Regions from separate parts of the Thioclava sp. ISO4 genome, predicted to be linked through region 1. Evidence: riboswitches for the same ligand, from Rfam matches in the RefSeq annotation. Region 1 holds a riboswitch; the other holds the start of a gene.
What was found. A riboswitch is a leader RNA that binds a small molecule or an ion and turns the genes downstream of it on or off. The one in region 1 is predicted to bind cobalamin.
Positions count from the first base shown of each region.

Region 2: linked by a shared signal. The riboswitch ahead of AC2TZ7_RS14310 (TonB-dependent receptor plug domain-containing protein) and the one ahead of AC2TZ7_RS11155 (hypothetical protein) in region 1 are both predicted to bind cobalamin.

Region 1 covers NZ_CM176571.1:2,258,055-2,269,021, reverse strand. The annotation lists gene AC2TZ7_RS11175 (ABC transporter substrate-binding protein) at 1-820, shown strand, start outside; gene AC2TZ7_RS11170 (carbohydrate ABC transporter permease) at 850-1,731, shown strand; gene AC2TZ7_RS11165 (carbohydrate ABC transporter permease) at 1,728-2,621, shown strand; gene AC2TZ7_RS11160 (ABC transporter ATP-binding protein) at 2,624-3,745, shown strand; cobalamin riboswitch at 3,918-4,120, shown strand; gene AC2TZ7_RS11155 (hypothetical protein) at 4,247-4,552, shown strand; gene AC2TZ7_RS11150 (homocysteine S-methyltransferase family protein) at 4,684-5,733, shown strand; cobalamin riboswitch at 5,811-6,005, shown strand; gene nrdH (glutaredoxin-like protein NrdH) at 6,101-6,322, shown strand; gene nrdI (class Ib ribonucleoside-diphosphate reductase assembly flavoprotein NrdI) at 6,338-6,760, shown strand; gene nrdE (class 1b ribonucleoside-diphosphate reductase subunit alpha) at 6,742-8,901, shown strand; gene nrdF (class 1b ribonucleoside-diphosphate reductase subunit beta) at 8,910-9,899, shown strand; gene AC2TZ7_RS11125 (hypothetical protein) at 9,979-10,497, opposite strand; gene AC2TZ7_RS11120 (LysR family transcriptional regulator) at 10,712-10,967, opposite strand, start outside.
Region 2 covers NZ_CM176571.1:2,914,973-2,925,939, reverse strand. The annotation lists gene AC2TZ7_RS14360 (carboxypeptidase M32) at 1-465, shown strand, start outside; gene AC2TZ7_RS14355 (ABC-F family ATP-binding cassette domain-containing protein) at 550-2,403, opposite strand; gene ndk (nucleoside-diphosphate kinase) at 2,678-3,100, shown strand; gene AC2TZ7_RS14345 (TfoX/Sxy family DNA transformation protein) at 3,102-3,461, opposite strand; gene AC2TZ7_RS14340 (hypothetical protein) at 3,651-3,785, opposite strand; gene AC2TZ7_RS14335 (RrF2 family transcriptional regulator) at 4,010-4,489, opposite strand; gene AC2TZ7_RS14330 (SLAC1 anion channel family protein) at 4,823-5,833, shown strand; gene speB (agmatinase) at 6,090-7,061, shown strand; gene AC2TZ7_RS14320 (DUF1499 domain-containing protein) at 7,058-7,483, shown strand; gene AC2TZ7_RS14315 (DUF475 domain-containing protein) at 7,640-8,686, shown strand; cobalamin riboswitch at 8,716-8,909, shown strand; gene AC2TZ7_RS14310 (TonB-dependent receptor plug domain-containing protein) at 9,047-10,870, shown strand; gene AC2TZ7_RS14305 (ABC transporter substrate-binding protein) at 10,959-10,967, shown strand, end outside.

The DNA of each region.
Region 1 (10,967 bases):
GGCCAACCCAGAGGCGCTGAAGAAGGCAGGCGTCGAGGAGATGCCCACGACTTGGGACGAGTTCAACGCCGCCGCCGACAAGCTGCAGGCGGCGGGCATCGTGCCGCTCGCCCATGGCGGTCAGCCGTGGCAGGACGCGACGCTGTTCGAAGACGTCGTGCTCGGGATCGGCGGCGCCGATTTCTTCCGCAAGGCGTTGGTGGAGCTCGACCCGGAGGCTCTGACCTCGGACATGATGGTCAAGTCCTTCGACCAGCTGCGCAAGTTGCGTGGCTATGTCGATCCGAACTTCTCGGGGCGTGACTGGAACCTCGCGACCGCGATGGTGATGCGTGGCGAGGCCGGTTTCCAGATCATGGGCGACTGGGCGAAGGGCGAATTCCTTGCCGCCGGTAAAGTACCAGAACAGGATTTCCTGTGCTGGCCCACGCCGGGCAAGGGCTTCGTGCTGAATTCGGACAGCTTCACCTTCTTCAAGGTGGAGGGCGAAGACCGCATCGAGGGCCAGAAAGTGCTCGCACGACTGATCATGTCGCCCGAGTTCCAGAAGGTGTTCAACCTCGCCAAGGGGTCGATCCCGGCGCGCACCGACGTGCCGCTCGACGATTTCGACGCCTGCGCCAAACGCTCGCATGCCGATCTGCTGGCGGCGATCGAGAACGACACGCTGGTGCCGTCGATGGCACATGAGATGGCGGTGCCGCGCTCGGTGCGGGGCGAGTTCCTCGACGTCGTGACCGCTTTCTTCAACTCTGACATGAGTTCCGAGGACGCGGTCAAGCAACTCGCAGCCGCGATCAAGCGCGCGCAGGAAAACTAGGGCCTGCAATGCCCGGAGGCACGGGGCCCATGGCAAGGTTCGGGCGGGCGCTGGAACGGCGCCTGCCCGCGATCGTGGTCTCGCCGCTTTTCGCGGCGAGCCTGTTCTTCGTTTACGGCTTCATACTCTGGACAGCCTATATCTCGCTGACCCGGTCGGGGGTGATGCCCAACTACCAATTCGACGGTGTGAGCCAATATGTCCGGCTCTGGGAGACGCCACGCTGGTATGTGGCGATCCGCAACCTCTTCGTCTTCTCGGGCCTGTTCATCTCGATCTCGATGGCGATCGGCATCCTTCTGGCGATCCTGCTCGACCAAAAAGTGCGCATCGAGGGGGTGATCCGCACGATCTACCTCTACCCGATGGCGCTCAGTTTCATCGTCACCGGCACGGTCTGGAAATGGATGCTGAACCCCGGCCTCGGGCTGGAGCGGCTGATGCATCAGGCGGGCTTCGAGAATTTCAGTTTCGACTGGCTGGTGAACTCTCATTACGCGATCTACACGGTGGTGATCGCGGCCGTCTGGCAAAGCTCCGGCTACGCGATGGCGCTGTTTCTGGCCGGGCTCCGCTCGGTCGATGACGAGGTCCTGAAAGCGGCGGCGATCGACGGCGCGGGGCTGTGGCGCACCTATACCGGCATCGTGCTGCCGATGCTGCGGCCGGTGTTCCTGTCCACCGTCATCATCCTCGCCCATCTCGCGATCAAGAGCTTCGATCTGGTGATCGCGCTGACCGGCGGGGGGCCGGGCTATGCCACCGACATGCCCGCCACCTTCATGTATTCCTTCGCCTTCCAGCGCAGCGAGCTGGGCGTGGCGGCGGCGAGCGCCACGATGATGCTGATGACGGTCATAGCGATCATCGTGCCCTATCTCTACTCGGAACTGAGGAAGACAAGCGGATGAGCGGGCGGAGCAAAAGCGGGATCGTCCAGCGCCGGGGGCTGCATCACAGCCTGATGCGCGCCGTACTGTTCGCCGTGCTCGGGGTGTTCTGCATCTACTACCTGATCCCGCTTCTGGTGATGATCTCGACCTCGCTGAAATCGCTGGCCGAAATCCGGGAAGGCTCGCTGATCAGCCTGCCGAAAGAGTTCGACTTCAGCGCCTGGGAGAAGGCGTGGAACGGCGCCTGCGTGGGCGTGCGCTGCAATGGGCTCGCGCCCTATGTCTGGAACTCGGTGATGATGACCGTGCCGGCGGTGGCGATCTCGACGATACTGGGGGCGCTGAACGGTTACGCGCTGACCAAATGGCGCTTTCGCGGCGCCGACACGATCTTCGCGTTGATGCTGTTCGGCGCCTTCATCCCGTTTCAGGTGATCTTGCTGCCGATGGCGCGGGTGCTGGGCCAGCTTGGCCTTGCGGGCACGATCCCGGGGCTGATCCTCGTGCACACGGTCTATGGCCTCGCCTTCACCACACTGTTCTTTCGCAACTTCTTCATCGGGGTTTCCAGCGGCATCATTCAGGCGGCGAAGGTCGACGGGGCGGGCTTCTTCGGCATCTTCTTCCGGCTCGTGCTGCCAATGTCGCTGCCTGCCATCGTCGTCACCGTGATCTGGCAGTTCACCCAGATCTGGAACGACTTCCTGTTCGGCGTGGCCTTCACCATCGGGGACAGCAACCCGGTGACGGTGGCGCTCAACAACGTGGTGAACACCTCGACGGGGGTGAAGGAATACAATGTCGACATGGCCGCGGCGATCATCGCGGCGCTGCCGACGCTGGCGGTTTATGTCGTCGCCGGAGCCTGGTTCGTGCGCGGGCTCTCGGCCGGAGCGGTGAAAGGGTAGCAATGGCAGCGGGAATTTCCCTTCAGGGCGTGCGCAAACGCTTCGGGACGAACGAGGTGATCAAGGGCATCGACCTCGAGATCGAGGCGGGCGAATTCATCGTCCTCGTCGGGCCTTCGGGCTGCGGCAAGTCCACCCTGCTCAACCTGATCGCCGGACTCGAGACGCTGAGCGACGGCCATATCGAGATCGCCGGGCGGCTGGTGGACGACACCCCGCCGCGCGACCGCGACATCGCGATGGTGTTCCAGTCCTACGCGCTCTATCCGACCAAGACGGTGCGCGAGAACATCACCTTCGGGATGCAGACTCGCCACGTCCCGCGCGCCGAACAGGCCACCGCGGTCGAGGAGTTCAGCACGCTTCTGCAGATCCATCCCTATCTGGACCGCAAGCCCGGTCAGCTTTCGGGCGGCCAGCGCCAGCGCGTCGCGATGGGCCGCGCGCTGGTGCGCAAGCCCGAGGTCTTCCTGTTCGACGAGCCCCTTTCGAACCTCGACGCCAAGCTGCGGATCGAGATGCGCACCGAGATCAAGAAGCTGCACCAGCGGCTCGGCAAGACCGTCGTCTATGTCACCCACGACCAGATCGAGGCGATGACGCTGGCGACCCGGATCGCGGTGATGGATAACGGCCATATCCGTCAGGTCGCCGAACCCGGAGAGATCTACGACGATCCGGTGGACCTCTTCGTCGCGAGCTTCATGGGGTCGCCGTCGATGAACATGCTGCCCGGCGCCCTGCGGCGCGATGGGCAGACGGGCGCGCTGTCGGTGGAGGTGGCCGAGGGCACGGCGGGGGCGCTTCGCTTCCCCCTGCCCGCGCGGTTCACCGAGCGGGTCACAGCCCCCGACGGGCACAAGGTCGTTCTGGGGCTCCGGCCCGAGGCGATCTTCATGGCCGGGACCGAATTGCCCGGCCCCGACCGTTTCGTCTTCGAACGCCCGGTCGATCTGGTCGAGCCGACGGGCCCCGACACGATGATCGTCTTCGCCCTTGGCGAGACCGAGGTGATCGCCCGGGTCCGCCCGGAAGACGCCCTGCCCCCGGGCGCTCCGTTCAGCTTCGAGGTCGATATGGGTAAGGCCAAGGTCTTCGATGCCGAGACCGGCCTGCGGCTGTAAGGCTGTACGGCGGAAACGCGGGACATCGCCGGGCCTCTTGTCCGGCCGCGGGTTGGAGACGGGCGCGCTCTGTTTGCGGGCAAGCTCAAGCCCCCTCCCGACCGACACCAGCGCCGCCACATCTGCATCTTCGTCTCTCCCCCAATCCGATCTGGACAGGGCCGGATTTTCCTGCGATCAAATCCGGGATGGTGTCCGGCCCCAAAGGGTCGGCTGAAAAGGGAACACGGTGCGGGCGATGCCCAACTCCGTGACTGCCCCCGCAACTGTAAGCGGCGAGCGCCACCGGAAACGCCACTGACCTGCAAAGGTTGGGAAGGTCCGGTGAAGCCACGACCCGCGAGTCAGGAGACCTGCCATCTCGGATGCGCGCCCGCGCGCATCTCGGTCACCTTAAACCCGGGCGGGGTGCCTTGGGACGGAGAGACGAGAGATGGACCAGATCGGACCTCGCATATCGCCGTGCCGCGACCACTTCCGCCCTTTTGCGCGGAGGGCGCGATGCTTTTGGAACGAACGCTTTCACTCTTACAACTCGATATAGGACCGATCTCGCCGCTGCGTGCGCGTGAGCTGGGCACGCTGGGCTACATGGAATGGCTCGGCGGACTGCCGGGCGACATGCCCTATGCGAAGGCGGCGATCATCGCCCATACGCAGGCCTATCCGTTCGGCGCAGCCTCGCCTGCCGTCGCGGTGTTCTGCGAGTTGCTGCTGGACTCCCTGAGCCCGCAGCCTTTCGCCCTGCCGATCGAGATGCCCCCGCCGCTCCGGCGCGGCGGGGCACGCGCCCGGCGCGGCCTCTGAGCCTGTTTTTCGTCTTGCGGTCGCATCCTGCGGCCCGGCCGAGGACCATTGCAGCAGGGAACGGCAGCCCCGTTCCCTGTGAGGCTCGGCACTCCAAACGATGGTCATGGATGAACTGAGAGGATCTCTCCATGAATGACAACAAACTGACCCGTCTGCTCGACGCGCGCCCGGTGATCTGCGCCGAGGGCTTCCTGTTCGAACTGGAACGGCGCGGCTATCTGACCGCCGGGGAATTCGTGCCCGAGGTGGCGCTGGAATACCCGCAGGCGCTGCGCAATCTGCATGTCGATTTCCAGCGCGCCGGCAGCGATATCGTCGAGGCCTTCACCTATAACGGCCACCGCGAGAAGATGCGCGTGATCGGCAAGGAAGACCTGCTGGAGCCGCTCAACCGTGCGGCGCTGAAGATCGCCCGCGAGGTCGCCGATGCGAAGACCGGCAACCTTATGGCGGGCAATATCTCGAACACGAACATCTGGGATCCAGCCGATCCGGCGCGGCAGGCCGAGGTGCGTGCGATGTTCGACGAGATGGTCGGCTGGGCGGTCGAGGAAGGCGCGGATATCCTCATCGGCGAGACCTTCTACTATGCGGGCGAGGCGCTGTGTGCGCTGGAGGCCGCGAAGGCGTCGGGACTGCCGGTGGTGCTGACGCTGGCGCCGATGGCGGCCAATGAGATGATGGACGGGGTCGGCATCGTCGAAACCTGCCAGCAGCTCGAACAGGCGGGCGCCGATGTCGTCGGGCTGAACTGCTTCCGCGGGCCGCAGACGATGATGCCGTGGCTGCGCAAGGTGCGCGCGGCGGTGAGTTGCCATGTCGGCGCCCTGCCCGTGCCCTACCGGACCACGAAGGAGGAGCCCACCTTCTTCAACCTGTCCGATCACAACGGCTGCACCTGCCCCTCGCCGCATGGCCGGACCTTCCCGACCGCGCTCGATCCGCTGGCGTGCAACCGCTACGAGATCGGCGCCTTCGCGCGTGAGGCGCAGGCGATCGGGGTGAATTATCTCGGCGTGTGCTGCGGGGCGAGCCCGATGCATATCCGCGAAATGGCCGAGGCCGTGGGGCGCGAGACCGAGGCCAGCCGCTTCTCGGAACGCATGGAAAACCACTTCATGTATGGCCAGAGCGCCCGCCTCCCGGCGCATATCCGTGCGCTTGGCGACGGCGCCTGAGGCAAGACACGCTCCTGTCGCGCGAGAGTTTCGTGCGGCAGGGCAATCTATATATTGACACCACTACACCCTGCATCCCAATATGATGTTGCTTTGGTTCCTGCGAGTCACTCCGCAGGCGAAGAGGGAAGCCGGTGAGATTCCGGCGCTGCCCCCGCAACTGTAAGCGGCGAGCCTTAGGTCCGAATGTCACTGGTGCGATGCGCCGGGAAGACGGACCCCGAGGCGCTCGAGCCGCGAGCCAGGAGACCTGCCAGAGCAGATAGACGACGACCGCGGCGGAGGGCCCGGGCGCGTGGCTATGTGCTGCGGCACCTTGCCCACGAGCCTTGTCCCGCGCTGCCGACAGCAAACAAAGGGACAGAACATGACCATCACCGTCTATTCGAAACCGGCCTGCGTGCAATGCACCGCGACGACCCGCGCGCTCGATGCCAAGGGGATCTCCTATGACGTGATCGACCTCACCGAGGACGCCGCCGCGATGGAGATGGTGCAGGATCTCGGCTACCGGCAGGCGCCGGTCGTGATCGCGGGCGAAAATCACTGGGCGGGCTTCCGGCCCGACATGATCGGACAGCTCAGCTGAGCGCGGGCCCGGATCATGGGACAGGCACGGCTGATCTATTACTCCTCGGCATCGGGCAACACGCAGCGCTTCGTGGAGCGGCTGGGCCTGCCCGCGCTGCGCTTACCCGTCTCGGCGGAAGCAGAAATGCCAAGCCCGCCCGGCCCCTACGTCCTGATCTGCCCGAGCTATGCCGACGGCAAGGGGCGCGGCGCGGTCGCGAAACCGGTCATCGCCTTTCTCAACAATCCCACCCGCCGCGTGGGTCTGCGCGGCGTGATCGCCAGCGGCAATCGCAATTTCGGCGCGCTCTTCGCCTGCGCGGGCGATCTGCTGGCGCGCAAGTGCAATATCCCCGTGCTCTACCGGTTCGAACTGGCGGGCACGGACAGTGACATCGACCGCGTGCGCGCGGGTCTCGAAACCTTCTGGAGGCAGGAATGCTCGATAGCGACGTGACACCGAGCGGGGCCGCGGCCTCGGAATTCGCGGGGCTTGATCACCACGCGCTCAACGCGATGCTCAATCTCTATGACGCGGAGGGCAATATCCGCTTCGACGCCGACCGGATGGCGGCGCGGCAATATTTCCTGCGCCATGTGAATCAGAACACGGTGTTCTTCCATTCGCTGGATGAAAAGCTCGGCTATCTGGTGGAGGAAGGCTATTACGACGCCGCCGTGCTCGATCAGTATTCGCGCAACTTCCAGCGCGCGATCTGGGAGGCGGCCTTTGCCGCCAAGTTCCGCTTTCCGACCTTCCTCGGCGCGTTCAAATATTACACCTCCTACACGTTGAAGACCCGCGACGGGCAGCGCTATCTCGAGCGCTACGAGGACCGGGTGGTGATGGTGGCGCTGACGCTGGCGCGCGGCGACGAGACGCTCGCGATGCGGCTGATGGAAGAGATGCTGGCAGGCCGCTTCCAGCCAGCGACGCCCACCTTCCTCAATTCGGGCAAGACAGCACGGGGCGAGTTCGTCTCCTGTTTCCTGCTGCGGCTGGAAGACAACATGGAAAGCATCGGGCGCGGCATCAACTCGGCGCTGCAACTGTCCAAACGCGGCGGCGGCGTGGCCCTGATGCTGACCAATATCCGCGAATATGGCGCGCCGATCAAAGGGATCGAGAACCAGTCCTCGGGCGTGATCCCGGTGATGAAACTGCTCGAAGACAGTTTCAGCTATGCCAACCAGCTGGGCGCGCGGCAGGGCGCGGGCGCGGTCTATCTGCACGCCCATCACCCCGACATCCTGCGCTTCCTCGACACCAAGCGCGAGAATGCCGACGAGAAGATCCGGATCAAGACGCTGAGCCTCGGCGTGGTGATCCCCGACATCACCTTCGAGCTCGCGAAGAAGAACGAGGAGATGTATCTCTTCTCGCCCCATGACGTGGAGCGGGTCTATGGCTGCGCCTTCTCGGAGATTTCGGTCACCGAGAAGTATCACGAGATGGTCGACGACGCGCGCATCCGCAAACGCAAGATCAATGCCCGCGCCTTCTTCCAGACACTGGCCGAAATCCAGTTCGAGAGCGGCTATCCCTACATCATGTTCGAGGACACGGTGAACCGCGCCAACCCGATCGCGGGCCGGATCACCATGTCGAACCTGTGCTCGGAGATTCTGCAGGTGGCCGAACCCTCCGAGTTTGACGAGGATCTGGGCTACGCGCGGATGGGCACGGACATCTCGTGCAATCTGGGCTCGCTCAACATCGCCAAGGTGATGGATGGCGGAGATCTGGGCGCGAGCGTCGGGGCCGCGATCCGCGCGCTCTCGGCGGTGTCGGAGATGAGCGCGATCAACGCCGTCCCGTCGATCCGCAAAGGCAACGAGGAAAGCCACGCGATCGGTCTGGGCCAGATGAACCTGCACGGCTTCCTCGCCCGCGAGCGCATTCATTACGGCAGCCCCGAGGGGATCGAGTTCACCTCCGTCTATTTCGCCGCCGTGGCCTATCACGCGTTGGCGGAATCGAACCGGCTGGCCGCCGAGCACGGGCGCAGTTTCAAGGGGTTCGAGGCGTCTGCCTATGCCGATGGCAGCTTCTTCGAGAAATACGTCACCCGCGACTGGCAGCCTGAGAGTGAGGCCGTGGTGGCCCTGTTCGAGCGCTTCGGGATCACCCTGCCCTCGCGCGCCGACTGGGCCGCCCTGCGCGACCGGGTGATGGAAACCGGCCTGTGGAACCGCAACCTGCAAGCCGTGCCGCCCACCGGCTCGATCAGCTATATCAACAACGCCACCGCCTCGATCCACCCGATCACCGCGAAGATCGAGATCCGCAAGGAAGGCAAGATCGGCCGGGTCTATTACCCCGCGCCCTACATGACGAACGACAATCTCGAGTTCTACCGCGACGCCTATCAGATCGGCCCCGAGGCGATCATCGACACCTATGCGGCGGCGACCGAGCATGTCGATCAGGGCCTGTCGCTGACGCTGTTCTTCCCCGCCGAGGCCACGACCCGCGACATCAACCGCGCCCAGATCTATGCATGGCGGCGCGGCATCAAGACCATCTACTACATCCGCCTGCGCCAAGCGGCCCTTGAGGGGACCGAGGTGCAGGGCTGCGTTTCCTGTTCCCTGTGAGGCCCGCCATGAAAGATCTGCACACGCCCCGCCCCGTACCCCGGCCCGTTCCGCGCGCCGTCAACTGGAACCGCCTTCAGGACGACAAGGATCTCGAAGTCTGGAACCGGCTCACGTCGAATTTCTGGCTGCCCGAGAAGGTGCCGCTGTCGAACGACATTCAAAGCTGGTCGCAACTGACCGAGGACGAACAGACCCTCACGATCCGGGTCTTCACCGGGCTGACGCTTCTGGACACGATCCAGAACACGGTCGGCGCGCCCGCGCTGATGGCCGATGCCGCGACGCCCCATGAGGAAGCCGTGCTGTCGAACATCGCCTTCATGGAGGCGGTGCACGCGCGCAGCTATTCGTCTGTCTTCTCGACACTGTGCAACACCGCAGAGGTCGACGAGGCTTTCCGCTGGTCGCAGGAAAACCCGCATCTGCAGGCGAAATCGCGGCTGATCCTCGACGAATACGACGCGACGGCGAGCCCGCTGAAGCGCAAGGTGGCGAGCGTCTTCCTCGAGAGCTTCCTGTTCTATTCGGGCTTCTACCTGCCGATGCACTGGTCGAGCCGCGCGCGCCTGACCAACACCGCCGACCTGATCCGCCTGATCATCCGCGACGAGGCGATCCACGGCTATTACATCGGCTACAAGTTCCAGCGCGCGCTGGAGCGGGTGAGCGAGCCCGAGCGCGCCGAGATCAAGGATTTCGCCTTCTCGCTGATGTTCGACCTCTATGACATCGAGGGCCGCTATACCGAGCAGCTCTATGACGGTCTGGGTCTGACCGAGGATGTGAAGCACTTCCTGCATTACAACGCCAACAAGGCGCTGCAGAACCTCGGCTACGAGGCGCTGTTCCCTGACGAGGCCACCCGCGTGAACCCAGCGATCCTCGCCGCCCTCTCGCCCGGATCGGACGAGAACCACGATTTCTTCTCGGGCTCGGGGTCGAGCTACGTGATCGGCAAGGCCGTCGCGACCGAGGATGAGGACTGGGCGTTCTAAGAGCGCGCCTGCCACAGAAATGCGAAAGCCCCCTGCCGCGTGCGACAGGGGGCTCCGGGACGATCCGTTTCAAAGGCGATCAGGCTTGGCCGTCGACCACCACGACCAGATTGCCGTCGGCGTCGATATAGGCGGCGGCGACATCCTCGGCCGTGTAGCCGGTGCCATCGAAGACGCTGCTGGGAAGCTGGCTGTAATCGGCATCCACGTCAGCGCTCATCGCGTTTTCGAGCGCGGCGGAGCCGTTCTCTGCGCCTGCGCCTTTCAGGTCGGAAAGCGCGACGATCTCGGCATTGCCATCGGTGCCCACTTCATAGTCGGCGAACTGCTCGGTGGAGGCTTCTCCGTTTGCCTTCAGGCCCGCGATGAGCTGCCCATAGGTCGTCACCGACCCATCTTGACCCATGTCGGCATTGGTTCCGGCATCTGCCGAAGCGCCCATATCCGCGCTCGCGCCGACCTCAGCGCCTGCACCTTGTGCCGCAACCGATGCGGCGCCGTTCGTTTCCGTCGAGACGTCAGCCTGAGCGAGGGCCGCAACGGGCGCGGCACCGGCCAGAAGTCCTGCGATGGCGATCGACTTGATGGTGTAGGTCATAGTGTTCTCCTTCCATTATATGCGCCGACCGTCGGCCGGCAGACAGAGAACACCGCGGGGTGAGGACCGTTCCTGAGCCTTCGCGGGCTCGGAGAAACCCCGCTCAAAGGTCGAAAATCCTGCGCACGATCATGCCGGGGAACCGGGCGGCACTCTGTTTGGCAGGAACAACTTCCGGAGCCGCGATTACGCGCGGCCCCTCGATCGCCTTGGCTCAGCTGTTCAGCGTCAGCGAGCTGTCGAAGGTCAGCCGGAAATAATCGTAGAGCGCGACGGCGCCCGGAGACAGCTCGGCCCCGCGTCGCCAGGCCAGACCGACATCCATCGTCGGAACCGGCGGATCGGTTTCGACCGTCACGATGCGTTTGCCCTCGAGAGACCAGGGCCGATAGACCATGTCGGAGAGCACGGTCACCCCCTGTCCGTTCGCCACGATCGAGCGCACCGCCTCGATCGACGAGGTGCGCAGC
Region 2 (10,967 bases), 660 kb from region 1:
CGCACGGAATCGGACGAGCTGAACTACAACCTCCACATCATGCTGCGCTTCGATCTGGAGCGCGATCTGATCTCGGGCAAGCTGGAGGTCGCGGATCTCGAAGAGGCGTGGAATACCCGTTTCGAACAGGATTTCGGCGTGAAGGTCACCAAGCCCAGCCAGGGCTTCCTGCAGGATGTGCATTGGTCGGTGGGGCTGTTCGGCTACTTCCCGACCTATGCGCTGGGCAATGTCTATGCGGGCTGTCTCGACGAGGCGATGCGCGCGGTCACGCCGGGTATCGACGCGGCATTGGCCGAGGGCGATGCGAGCCCCGCCAAGCAATGGCTCGACGAGAACCTGCGCGTCCACGGCGGGTTGCGCACCCCGCGCGAGACGATCCAGAACGCCTGCGGGTTCGAGCCGACCGAGACGCCGCTGCTGGCTTATCTGACGCGGAAATTCGAGGGCATCTACAAGCTGTGATGCGCCGCGCTGGTTGAGGGGGCAGGCGCCTCCGGCGGGGATATTTGGATCGAGAAGAAGGGGCGCGCGGCCCCTTCATCGATCTCAGTCCTGCTCGGCGGTCTCGAGTTTCTCCAGCGCCGCCATCCAGAGCGCCTCGGCCTTTTCCATCGCCTTGGTCGCCTCGGTATGCTTGGCCTGCCAGATCGCGAGATCTCGGGCTTTTTCAGGCTCGTAAAGCGTGGGATCGGCGAGTTTCGCGTCGAGCTTCTCGAGCATGTCGCTCAGCTTCTCGACCCGGGCTTCGCAGTCGCGGACCTCGCGCTTCATGGTGGTCATCGCACAGCGCGACGGTTTTGCGGCTTTCGGCGCGGCCGATTTCGCGGGCTTGTCCTCGGGCGGCGGCGCCAGAAGCTCCGCGCGGTAGCTTTCCAGATCGCCCTGATAGGGCGCGACCGCGCCGCCCTTGACCAGCCAGAGCCGGTCGGCCACCAGCCCCAGCAGGTGCATGTCGTGGCTCACAAGGATCACCGCGCCGGAATATTCGGTGAGCGCCGTCACCAGCGCCTCGCGGCTCTCGATGTCGAGGTGGTTGGTCGGCTCGTCGAGGATCAAGAGATGCGGCGCATCGAGCGTCGCCAGTAGCAGCGACAGCCGCGCCTTCTGCCCGCCCGAGAGCTTGCCCACCGCCGTCTCCGCCTGATCCGCGCCGAGGCCGAAGCCCGCAAGCCGCGCGCGCAGCTTGGCGGGATGCTCGTCGGGACGCTCGCGCTTGAGATGGGTGAGCGGCGTCTCTTTCAGGTCCAGCTCGTCGACCTGATGCTGCGCGAAATAGCCGATCCGCAGCTTGGACGAGCGCGTGATCTTGCCGTCCATCACCTGAAGTTTGTCCGCCAAGAGCTTGGAAAGCGTGGATTTCCCCTCACCGTTCCGGCCCAGCAGCGCGATCCGGTCGTCCTGATCGATGCGCAGGTTGAGCTGCTTGAGGATCGCGGGCCCGCCATAGCCCACGGCGGCACCTTCCATCGCGATGATCGGCGGGGAGAGCTGTTCCGGCGCGGGGAAGGTGAAGACCTGTTTCGCCGCTTCTTCCGGGGCGGTGATCGGCTCCATCTTCTCGAGCATCTTGACGCGCGCCTGCGCCTGCTTGGCCTTGGTGGCCTGCGCGCGGAAGCGATCCACGAAGCCCTGCAGATGGGCGCGGCGCGCCTCCTGCTTCTTGGCTTGGGCGGCCTGCGCCTCGCGGCGCAGCCTGCGGGTGCGTGCGAAGGTGTCGTAGCCGCCTTGATAAAGCGTGAGTTGCCGATCCTCGAGATGCAGGATCGAGCCCACCGCGCGGTTGAGCAGATCGCGGTCGTGGGAGATCACGATCACCGTATGCGGGTAGCGCATCAGATAGCTTTCCAGCCAGAGCGCGCCTTCGAGATCGAGATAGTTCGTCGGTTCGTCCAGAAGCAGCAGATCGGGCTGCGCGAACAGCACGCCCGCCAGCGCCACGCGCATCCGCCAGCCGCCGGAGAAATCCGAACAGGGGCGCTTTTGCGCCTCCATGTCGAAGCCGAGGCCCTTCAGAATGGCGCTCGCCCGCGCCTCGCCGGACCACGCGTCGATATCGACCAGCCGCGTCTGCACCTCGGCGATGCGATGCGCGTCGGTCGCCGTCTCGGCCTCGGCCAGAAGGCTCGCGCGTTCCTCGTCGGCGGCCAGCACCGTATCGAGAAGCGAGGTCGAAGAGGACGGCACTTCCTGCGCCACGCCGCCGACGCGGGCGCGCGAGGGCAGGCCGATCTCGCCGCCATCCAGCGTCAGCTCGCCCCGGATCAGCCGGAACAGTGTCGTCTTGCCCGCGCCGTTGGGGCCGACGAGGCCGACCTTGTGGCCTTCGGGGATGGTGGCGGAGGCGTTCGCAAAGAGCGGACGGCCTTCGATCGAAAAGGAGATATCGGAGATGCGCAACATGGGGCCTGACTTGGCGCAGGGGCGGGCAACAGTCAATCGCTGCCGCGCGCCGCGGCCCTTTCGGCTTGGCAAAAATATCCCCGCCGGAGGCATCTGCGGGCGCAAACCCGCGCGGCGGCCTGTCGATCGGCCTTGACCAAACGGTCACAAAACCACGCTAGTGTCGCCGCAAGCCCGCCCATGAGGGCTTTTCAAGGCTTCCCCTGCATGATAGCAGGCGCGGCAGATATTTCGGACCGGATACCGGCCACGAACCACAAGGAAAGGGTCACACATGGCCATCGAACGCACGCTGAGCATCATCAAACCCGACGCGACCAAGCGCAACCTCACCGGCAAGATCAACGCCAAGTTCGAGGAAGCGGGGCTGCGCATCGTCGCGCAAAAGCGCATCCAGCTGACCATGGATCAGGCCGGCAAGTTCTACGAAGTCCACAAAGAGCGCCCCTTCTACGGCGAACTGTGCGAGTTCATGGCGTCCGAGCCGGTCGTCGTTCAGGTGCTCGAGGGTGAAGGCGCGATCGCCAAGAACCGCGAAGTGATGGGCGCGACCAACCCGGCGGAAGCCGACGAGGGCACCATCCGCAAGGAATACGCGCTCTCCGTGGGTGAGAACTCGGTGCACGGCTCCGACGCTCCGGAAACCGCTGCGGAAGAAATCTCGTTCTTCTTCTCGGGTCTCGAGATCGTCGGCTGATCTAGCGTTTCGCGATCAGACCAATTTCCGAGAGGGCCGCGTCCAGCCGGGCGCGGCCTTTCTCTTTTGCGGATTGGGTGCTGCTGTCGTCCGACGCGATCCGCGCCTTAAGTGCATCGAATTTCTTGCGGAATTCGGTCTTCTCCGCGCCACGGCAGTCGTTCCACGGGCGACCTTGCAGCGCCATGTGCAGCGCGTAATAGCCGATGAAATGGGCGGGGTTCCCGACCTCGATCCAGGCGGCATAGGCGGCGTCCGCGCCGATCTCGCGCAGCTCCTCGGCCGAGGTGATCCCGGCGCGGATAAAGCCCTCGGCGGTGGCGGGGCCGATCCCCTTGATGGATGTGAGAGAGGTGCTCATCGTGCCGGACGGTCCTTCGGGGCGCGACGCGTTTGCAGCGCGACGGCTTGGCGGATCATCGCAGTTTGAGAGCGGGCTTCGCGCCACGCAAGAGCAGCGCGAAGGAGATGTCGGTTCGCAGGCAGCGCGCGCCGGGTTGCGGCCGCGGGGCCTGCGCGCGCCGCTGTTATCGCGGCGCGAGAAAGAGCGTCAGATCGACGCCCAATCGTCGAATACGGTGCCGTTCTGTTGGGTGGTGTTACCCGTTTGACCTTGCTGCTGGCCAGGACGGTTCGTGCCGCCTTGCTGTTGCTGGCCGGATTGAGTGCCCGATTGCTGTTGCATGACCTAAGCCTTGTGATGAGTCGTGTTTTGCCGGGAGTGTCCCGTTACTGCGACAAGTAGCCACAGGCTCTCGCTGGCGAAAGGGGGGGTCAAGCGAAACTGAATTCTGGTCGCTTTGCCGTGATCGGGTGTCATAAAACTGTGACGTTGCCGCAACGGAAACACCGCTGTGCACGGGAATGCGTCAGAAATGTGGACCAATCGGCGCGGCCTCTATGCGGCGGTTATTCCGCGGCGCGTGCCGTGGCGCAGATCGAGAGCGACTGCAGGCCCTGAAGGCTGAGCATCGCTTCCAGCGCGGTGTTGTTGTCGACCAGATCGGCGAGGGTCTTGCGGTCGAGCGTCCCGTAGAAAGCCTCGAGCGCCTCGCGCAGCGCATCGCGGAACAGGCATGCATCGCGCAGCGGGCAGGTGTTGGTCTCGGTGTCGAAACATTCGGCGAAGGGCAGGGCGGCCTCGAAGGCGCGCAGAACCTTGCCCACGCCGATCTCTTCGGGCGGGCGGGCAAGCTGCATCCCGCCGGCGCGGCCGCGCAGGGTGGTGATGAAATTCTCGCGCGCGAGTGTGTTGATGACCTGCGCGAGATGGTTCTCGGACGCGTTACAGGCCTCCGCGATCTCGTGTTTGCGCACGGTTCGATGCGGATTGACCGCGCAGAACATCAGCACGCGCATCGCGAGATTGGTTCGTGTGGTCAGACGCATCGTAACTCCTCCAGCTCACGAAGCGGTGATATAGGTAAGTTTACGTCGCAGGTTTGACCTATGTCACGTTCCTCGAAAATTTTCGTCACACAGAGAGGCGGGCTCCAGCGGGGATCTGCCGGGGGGCAATATCCGCTGGACGGAGCCACGCGCGGCACCCGGCGCGGCGAATGCGTCCATTTGTCAGACTCCTCAAACACGGGCGCGTGAGTAAATGAGAGATGTTGCCCGTCGTGTCATTCGGTCCGGCCGATCCGGCGCTGCGCGGGCGATCTGATCCGTCGCGGAGCGGCCATTTCGGGCGTGGGCGGCGATTCCCACGGGGAGGGCAAGATGAGCAGTCTGGCTGAATCGAGTGCCGCGCATAGCCGGCTCGAGCATTTTCCGATCACCTTCTATGCGACGACGATGGGGCTCGGGGGCTTCACGCTGGCGCTGCGCGCGGCGTCCAAGCCGCTCGGGCTCGGGCCGTTGCCCTATCAGGTGAGTTTCGCGGTGACTGTCGTGGTCTTCGTGCTGATCTCGGTCTTCTATCTCGCCAAGGCGCTGAAGCACCCGCAGGGCGTGAGTGCGGAATGGCATCACCCGATCCGGCTGGCCTTCTTCCCGACCGTCGCGATTTCGCTGCTGCTGCTGGCAACCGGGGCGCTGACGGTCTCGACCTCGCTTGCCCTCCTGCTGTGGCTGGCGGGCACGACCCTGCAGGGAATCATGACGCTCGCGGTCGTGACCAACTGGATCGGGACGCGCAGTTTCAAACACGGGCAGCTGAACCCGGCATGGTTCATCCCGGCGGTGGGCAATGTGATCGTGCCGGTGGCGGGCGCGCAGCTCGGTTTCATCGAGATCAGCTGGCTGTTCTTCTCGGCCGGGATGCTGTTCTGGCTCGTGCTGCTGACGCTGGTGTTCAACCGGTTGATCTTCCACGACCCCCTGCCGAGCAAGCTGCAGCCGACGCTGGTGATCCTGATCGCGCCGCCCGCGGTGGCCTTCATCGCGTGGCTGCGCCTGACCGGCGAGCAGATCGTGCCCGGGGCCGGGGTCGGGCAGGGCGTCGATCCTTTCGCGCATATCCTGCTGTCGCTGGCCTATGTCTTCGCGGCGCTCGTTGCGGTGCAGCTGCCGCGCATCCTGCGGCTGCCCTTCGCGATGAGCTTCTGGGCGCTGAGCTTCCCCATCGCGGCGCTGACCATCGCGACCTTCCTGCATGCCGAATACGCCCATTCCGACCCGCATCTGCGCATGGCGGTGGCGTTCCTCGCGATCCTTGCCGTGGTGATCGTGGGGCTCGTCTGGCGCACGGGGCTTGCGATCCTGCGCGGAGAGATTTGCCAGCCGGAGTGAGGGGGGCGGCGTTCAGGTCTGAGATCGCCCGGGGCGACCAGCCCCGGGCCGCGCCCGACCCTCCCCCCGGGAGGGCGCGTTGGCGATGTCAGCGCGGGCCCACGCGTCATTCGGGCTTGCGAGATAAAGCGACAAGCCACAGAGCGCGTCCAGCGCCCACCCGAGGTCGGGCGCGGCCCTCTCCACATAGATGCACGGCAGCTTGACCTCCCGCGAGGGCTGGCGCAGATTTCGCGGGCGAAAAGGAGGGGCGGTCATGGCTCTGGAAGATGCGAAAACCCAAGTGGATCAGGCTTTTACGCGGGCAGAGGCACGTGGCCTGAGCTTCGAGAACACCTTCGGCGGGGCCACCAGCTTCCTGCGGCGGCGTTACACCAAAGATCTCGCGGGTGCGCAGATCGCCGTGACCGGCATCCCCTTCGATCAGGCGGTGACGAACCGTCCCGGCACGCGCTTCGGGCCGCGTGCGATCCGCGAGGCCTCGACGCTGCAGGCGTTCGACGCGCCCTATGGCTGGGGCTATGACCCGTTCTCTGAACTCGCCATCGTCGATTACGGTGACATGCCCTTCGACTATGCCAATGTGCCGGAAGTGCCGGGCCGGATCGAGGCGCATCTGGGCGCGATCTTCGGGGCGGGCGTCGTGCCGATCACGCTGGGCGGCGATCACTTCATCACCCTGCCGATCCTGCGCGCGGCGGCTGCCGCCCATGGGGAGATCGCGCTCATTCAGTTCGACGCCCATTCCGACACCTGGGCCGATGACGATATGGACCGGATCGACCACGGCACGTTCCTGTATAAGGCGATCAAGTCGGGCGTGGTGAAGGCCGAGAACACGGTCTCGGTCGGTATCCGCACCGACAATCCCGATACGCTGGGCGTGACGATCGTTGATGCGCCTTCGGTGCATCGCGAGGGTGTAGCGGCCACGCTGGAGCGCATTCGCGCGGTGGTGGGCGAGCGGCCCTGCTACGTCACCTTCGATATCGACGGTCTGGACCCGGCTTTCGCGCCCGGTACCGGCACGCCGGTCTGGGGCGGTCTGGCCAGCTGGCAGGCGGCAGAGCTGTTGCGCGGGCTGAAGGGTATCAAACTGATCGGCGGCGATGTGGTCGAGGTCTCTCCGCCCTACGATCCGACCGGCGTGACGGCCATCGCGGGCGCGCATGTCGCGACCGAGCTGATCGCGCTGGCCGGTTGGGGGCTGCGGGAGGGCGCGGAATGAGCCGGGCCGTGACGATCCTCGCGCTCGGGCTGGCCGTGGTGGCCGTGGCCGATGGCTGGGTGCGCTTCGCCTCGATCGACCCTGCGCGCTACAAGATCGAAGGTTTGGCGAAAGCGCCCGGCGATCACCCCGAGACGGGCGGGTTTCAGGCCGCGCGCGAGGTGGCCGACCCGCTGGCGCAGATGGCCGCGCTCGACAAGATCATCCGCGCCACCGCGCGCACCAAGCACGTCGCGGGCAGCGTCGATGAGGGGCATGCGGCCTATGTCACCCGCTCTGCCTTCTGGGGCTTTCCCGACGTCACCACGCTTTGGGTCGAGGGCAACACGCTGCAAATCCGCGGTCATCTCGTCTACGGCAGATCCGATCTCGGGGTGAACAAGGCCCGGATCATGGGCTGGCTCGACGAGGCAGGGCTGTAGCGGGCTTGATCCGAGGCGCGGCTTCCGCGTCTCGCGGCGCGTATCCCGCCGCCTTGATCCGCGCTCGCCGGGTCACAGCGATCAACTCTGACGGCGCGCTCCCTTGCGAAGAGAGGGGGCGGAGCCTAAGTGAGGCCCCATGCAGCCGGAGCCAGCATGACCATCATGTATCGTTATTTCTCCTGGGCCATCGCCGTCACCGTTGCGGGGCTGGTCGGGTCTTTCGCGCTGGGGTTCACCCAGACCGGCGGGCTTGGCGGCGCGGTCTCTTTCCTGATGATCACGGCGGTACTCGCCGTGCTGGAAATCTCGCTGAGCTTCGACAACGCCATCGTCAACGCCAACAAGCTGCACCAGATGACGCCGAAATGGCAGCGTCGCTTCCTGACCTGGGGTATCCTGATCGCGGTCTTCGGGATGCGTATCCTGTTCCCGCTGCTGATCGTCGTGGTCGCCGCCGGCATCGGGCCGTGGGAAGCGGTTCAACTGGCCGCGAAACACCCGGCCGAATATGCCGAGATCATCGAGGACGCGCATCTGTCGATCGCGGGCTTCGGCGGGGCCTTCCTGATGATGGTCGCGCTCACCTATTTCATCGATGAGGGCAAGGAGGTCGACTGGATCCGCACGCTCGAATGCCGGTTGCGCTCGCTCGCCTCGATCCGCGGGCTCGAGATCGGCCTCGTGCTGCTCGTCATTCTGGTCTTCACCTGGATCTTGCCGGAAGGGCGCGAGGACGATTTCATGTTCGCCTCCATCTGCGGGCTTGCGACCTTCCTGGGTGTCGAAGTCCTGAGCCACGTGCTCGACCGGACGAATATCGCCGCCGAGACGGCGAAGGCGGGCCTCGGTGCGTTCCTCTATCTCGAAGTGCTCGACGCGTCCTTCAGTTTCGACGGGGTGATCGGGGCCTTCGCACTGACCCAGAACCTGTTCCTGATCGCGATCGGTCTGGGGATCGGCGCGATGTATGTGCGCTCGATGACGCTGATGCTGGTGGAGCGCAACACGCTGAGCGAATTCCGCTATCTCGAGAACGGCGCCTTCTGGTCGATCCTGATCCTCTCGGTCGTCATGTTCGCGCAGACGCTGGTGGAAGTGCCCGAGGTGATTACCGGGCTGATCGGGGCGGGGCTGATCGGGCTGGCGCTGCTGTCCTCGATCCGGTTCAACCGGCGCAGCAGAGCCGCCGTCGAGAGTTGAAATTTTCTTGACAGACTGCGGCGCGCGCGGCACAGCAGGGGCACTTCGGTTCCGCCTTGGCGGATGAAAAGGGAACCCGGTGCGATGCGTGCATTCATTCCGGGGCTGCCCCCGCAACTGTGAGCGGCGAGTGACGGCTGACTGAGCCACTGGGGAAACCCGGGAAGGCCAGCCGAAACCAAGACCCGCGAGCCAGGAGACCTGCCGAGGCGCTCATCCTTTCTGCCTGTGCGGGGCGCGCAGCGGAGGCGGTCTTCCGTCAGTGGTGACATTCTCACCGTCGGCGGAAATTCCTAATTTCCAAAGACTTACGATACGAAGTTCACGCGACCGCAGAGTCGCGATACGAGGGAATTGGATATGATCCGCACCCGTTTGACCATGGGCCTGATGCTCACCACCGCGCTGGCAGGCCCCGCGCTTGCGCAAGACAGCCAACCTTACCAACTCGATGAGATCGTGATCTATTACGGCGCGCTCGAGCCGCAATCTGCGGACAAGACCGGACAGGCGGTCACTGTGCTCTCGCGCAAGGATATGGAGCGTTCGGGCGAGACGCGCCTTGCCAATCTGATCGCGCAATCGCCGGGCGTCGGCATCCTGTCGCGCGGCCCAATGGGCGCGCAGACCGGCTTCACCATTCGCGGCGTGTCGCAGAACTACGTGAAGGTTCTGGTGGATGGCATCGACGTCTCCGATCCCTCCGCGACGCAGGTGCTGCCCGATCTGGGCCGGTTCAACACGTTCAACTACGACCGGGTCGAGATCATGCGCGGCTCGCAATCGGCGGTCTATGGCGGGCAGGCGGTCGCCGGTGTGATCAACCTCGACACGCCGCGCCCGACCGAGGATGGCGTGAGCCAAAGCGTCAAGGTTGAGCTCGGCTCCTACCAGACCGCGAATGCGGCCTATAACTTCGGCTGGAAGAAGGGCGATGACGAGCTCGCGATCCAGCTGTCGAAAGTCTACACCGCAGGCTTCTCGGCGGCCGACAAGAAAAACGGCAATACCGAGAAAGACGGCTACCGCGCTGACCGCGTGAGCCTGCGCGCGCAAAAGCGCATCTCCGACAACCTGCTGATCGGCTTCAACGGGTTTGCGCAGAACGACCGGGGCGAGTTCGATAACGGCTTCAGCTCGCCGCCCACGGACAGCAACGAATACACGATCCACAAGGAGCGGGGCGGGCGTCTCTTCGCCGAATTCACGACCGGTCCGCTTGATCACGAGCTTGGCCTGACCTATTACACGACCTCGCGCTGGTATCCGGTCTATGACTATGGCTACGAGGGCAAGCGCCGCAAACTCGTCTGGAAAGCCTCGACCGATCTCGGGCCGGGGCGGCTGACCTTCGGGGCGGATCGCACGCTGGAAACCTATACCGGCACCTATGTCACGGGCGATGTCCTGACCGCGGATACGGGCGTCTTCGGCGAATATGCCTTCTCGCCGATGGACGGGGTGAACGTGATCGCCTCGGCGCGCCATGACGATCACTCGGATTTCGGCGGCAACACCACGGGCCGTCTGGGCGTCACCTGGCAGGCCGATGCCGCGACCCTCGTCCGCGCTTCGGTGGGCAACGGGTTCCGCGCGCCGTCGGGCTACGAGCTTTATGACGGCTATGCGGGCAATCCCGATCTCAAGCCCGAGAAATCGCTGAGCTACGATCTGGGCGTCGAGCGTGATTTCGGTGCGCATAAGCTGACCGCGACGCTGTTCCATATCGAGGTGAAGGACCTGATCGACTACAGCAACGCGACCTACAGCTATTACCAGACCTCGGGCACCGCCAAACGGCAGGGTCTGGAGCTGGGCCTGAAGGGGCCGATCTCCAACAAGGTCAATTACAGCCTCGGCTATACCTATCTGGACTCGAAGAACCCCGACGGTCTCTCTGCCGGCTCGACGTGGAACTCGGCCTTCGGGCGGCATACGCTGACCGCCGGGATCGACGCGCAGGTGACTGACAGGCTCACGCTCGCCGCCGATATGCGCGTGGTCACCGATCGTCAGAGCCAGCCCGATTACGGCCTGCTGAATGCGCAGATGACTTACGATCTGGGCAATGACAAAGAGGCCTATCTGCGCATCGAGAACCTGACCGACACCGATTACCAGCTCTGGCCGGGCTACGGCACCTCGGGTCGCGCCGCCTATGTGGGGCTGCGTGCGCGGTTCTGATCTGAAAGGGGCGGTTTGCGTCGCCCTTTTCGCCGCCTTGGCGGCGACCTCCTCCGCATGGGCGGAGGAGCCTGCGCGGGTCGTGTCCATGAACCTT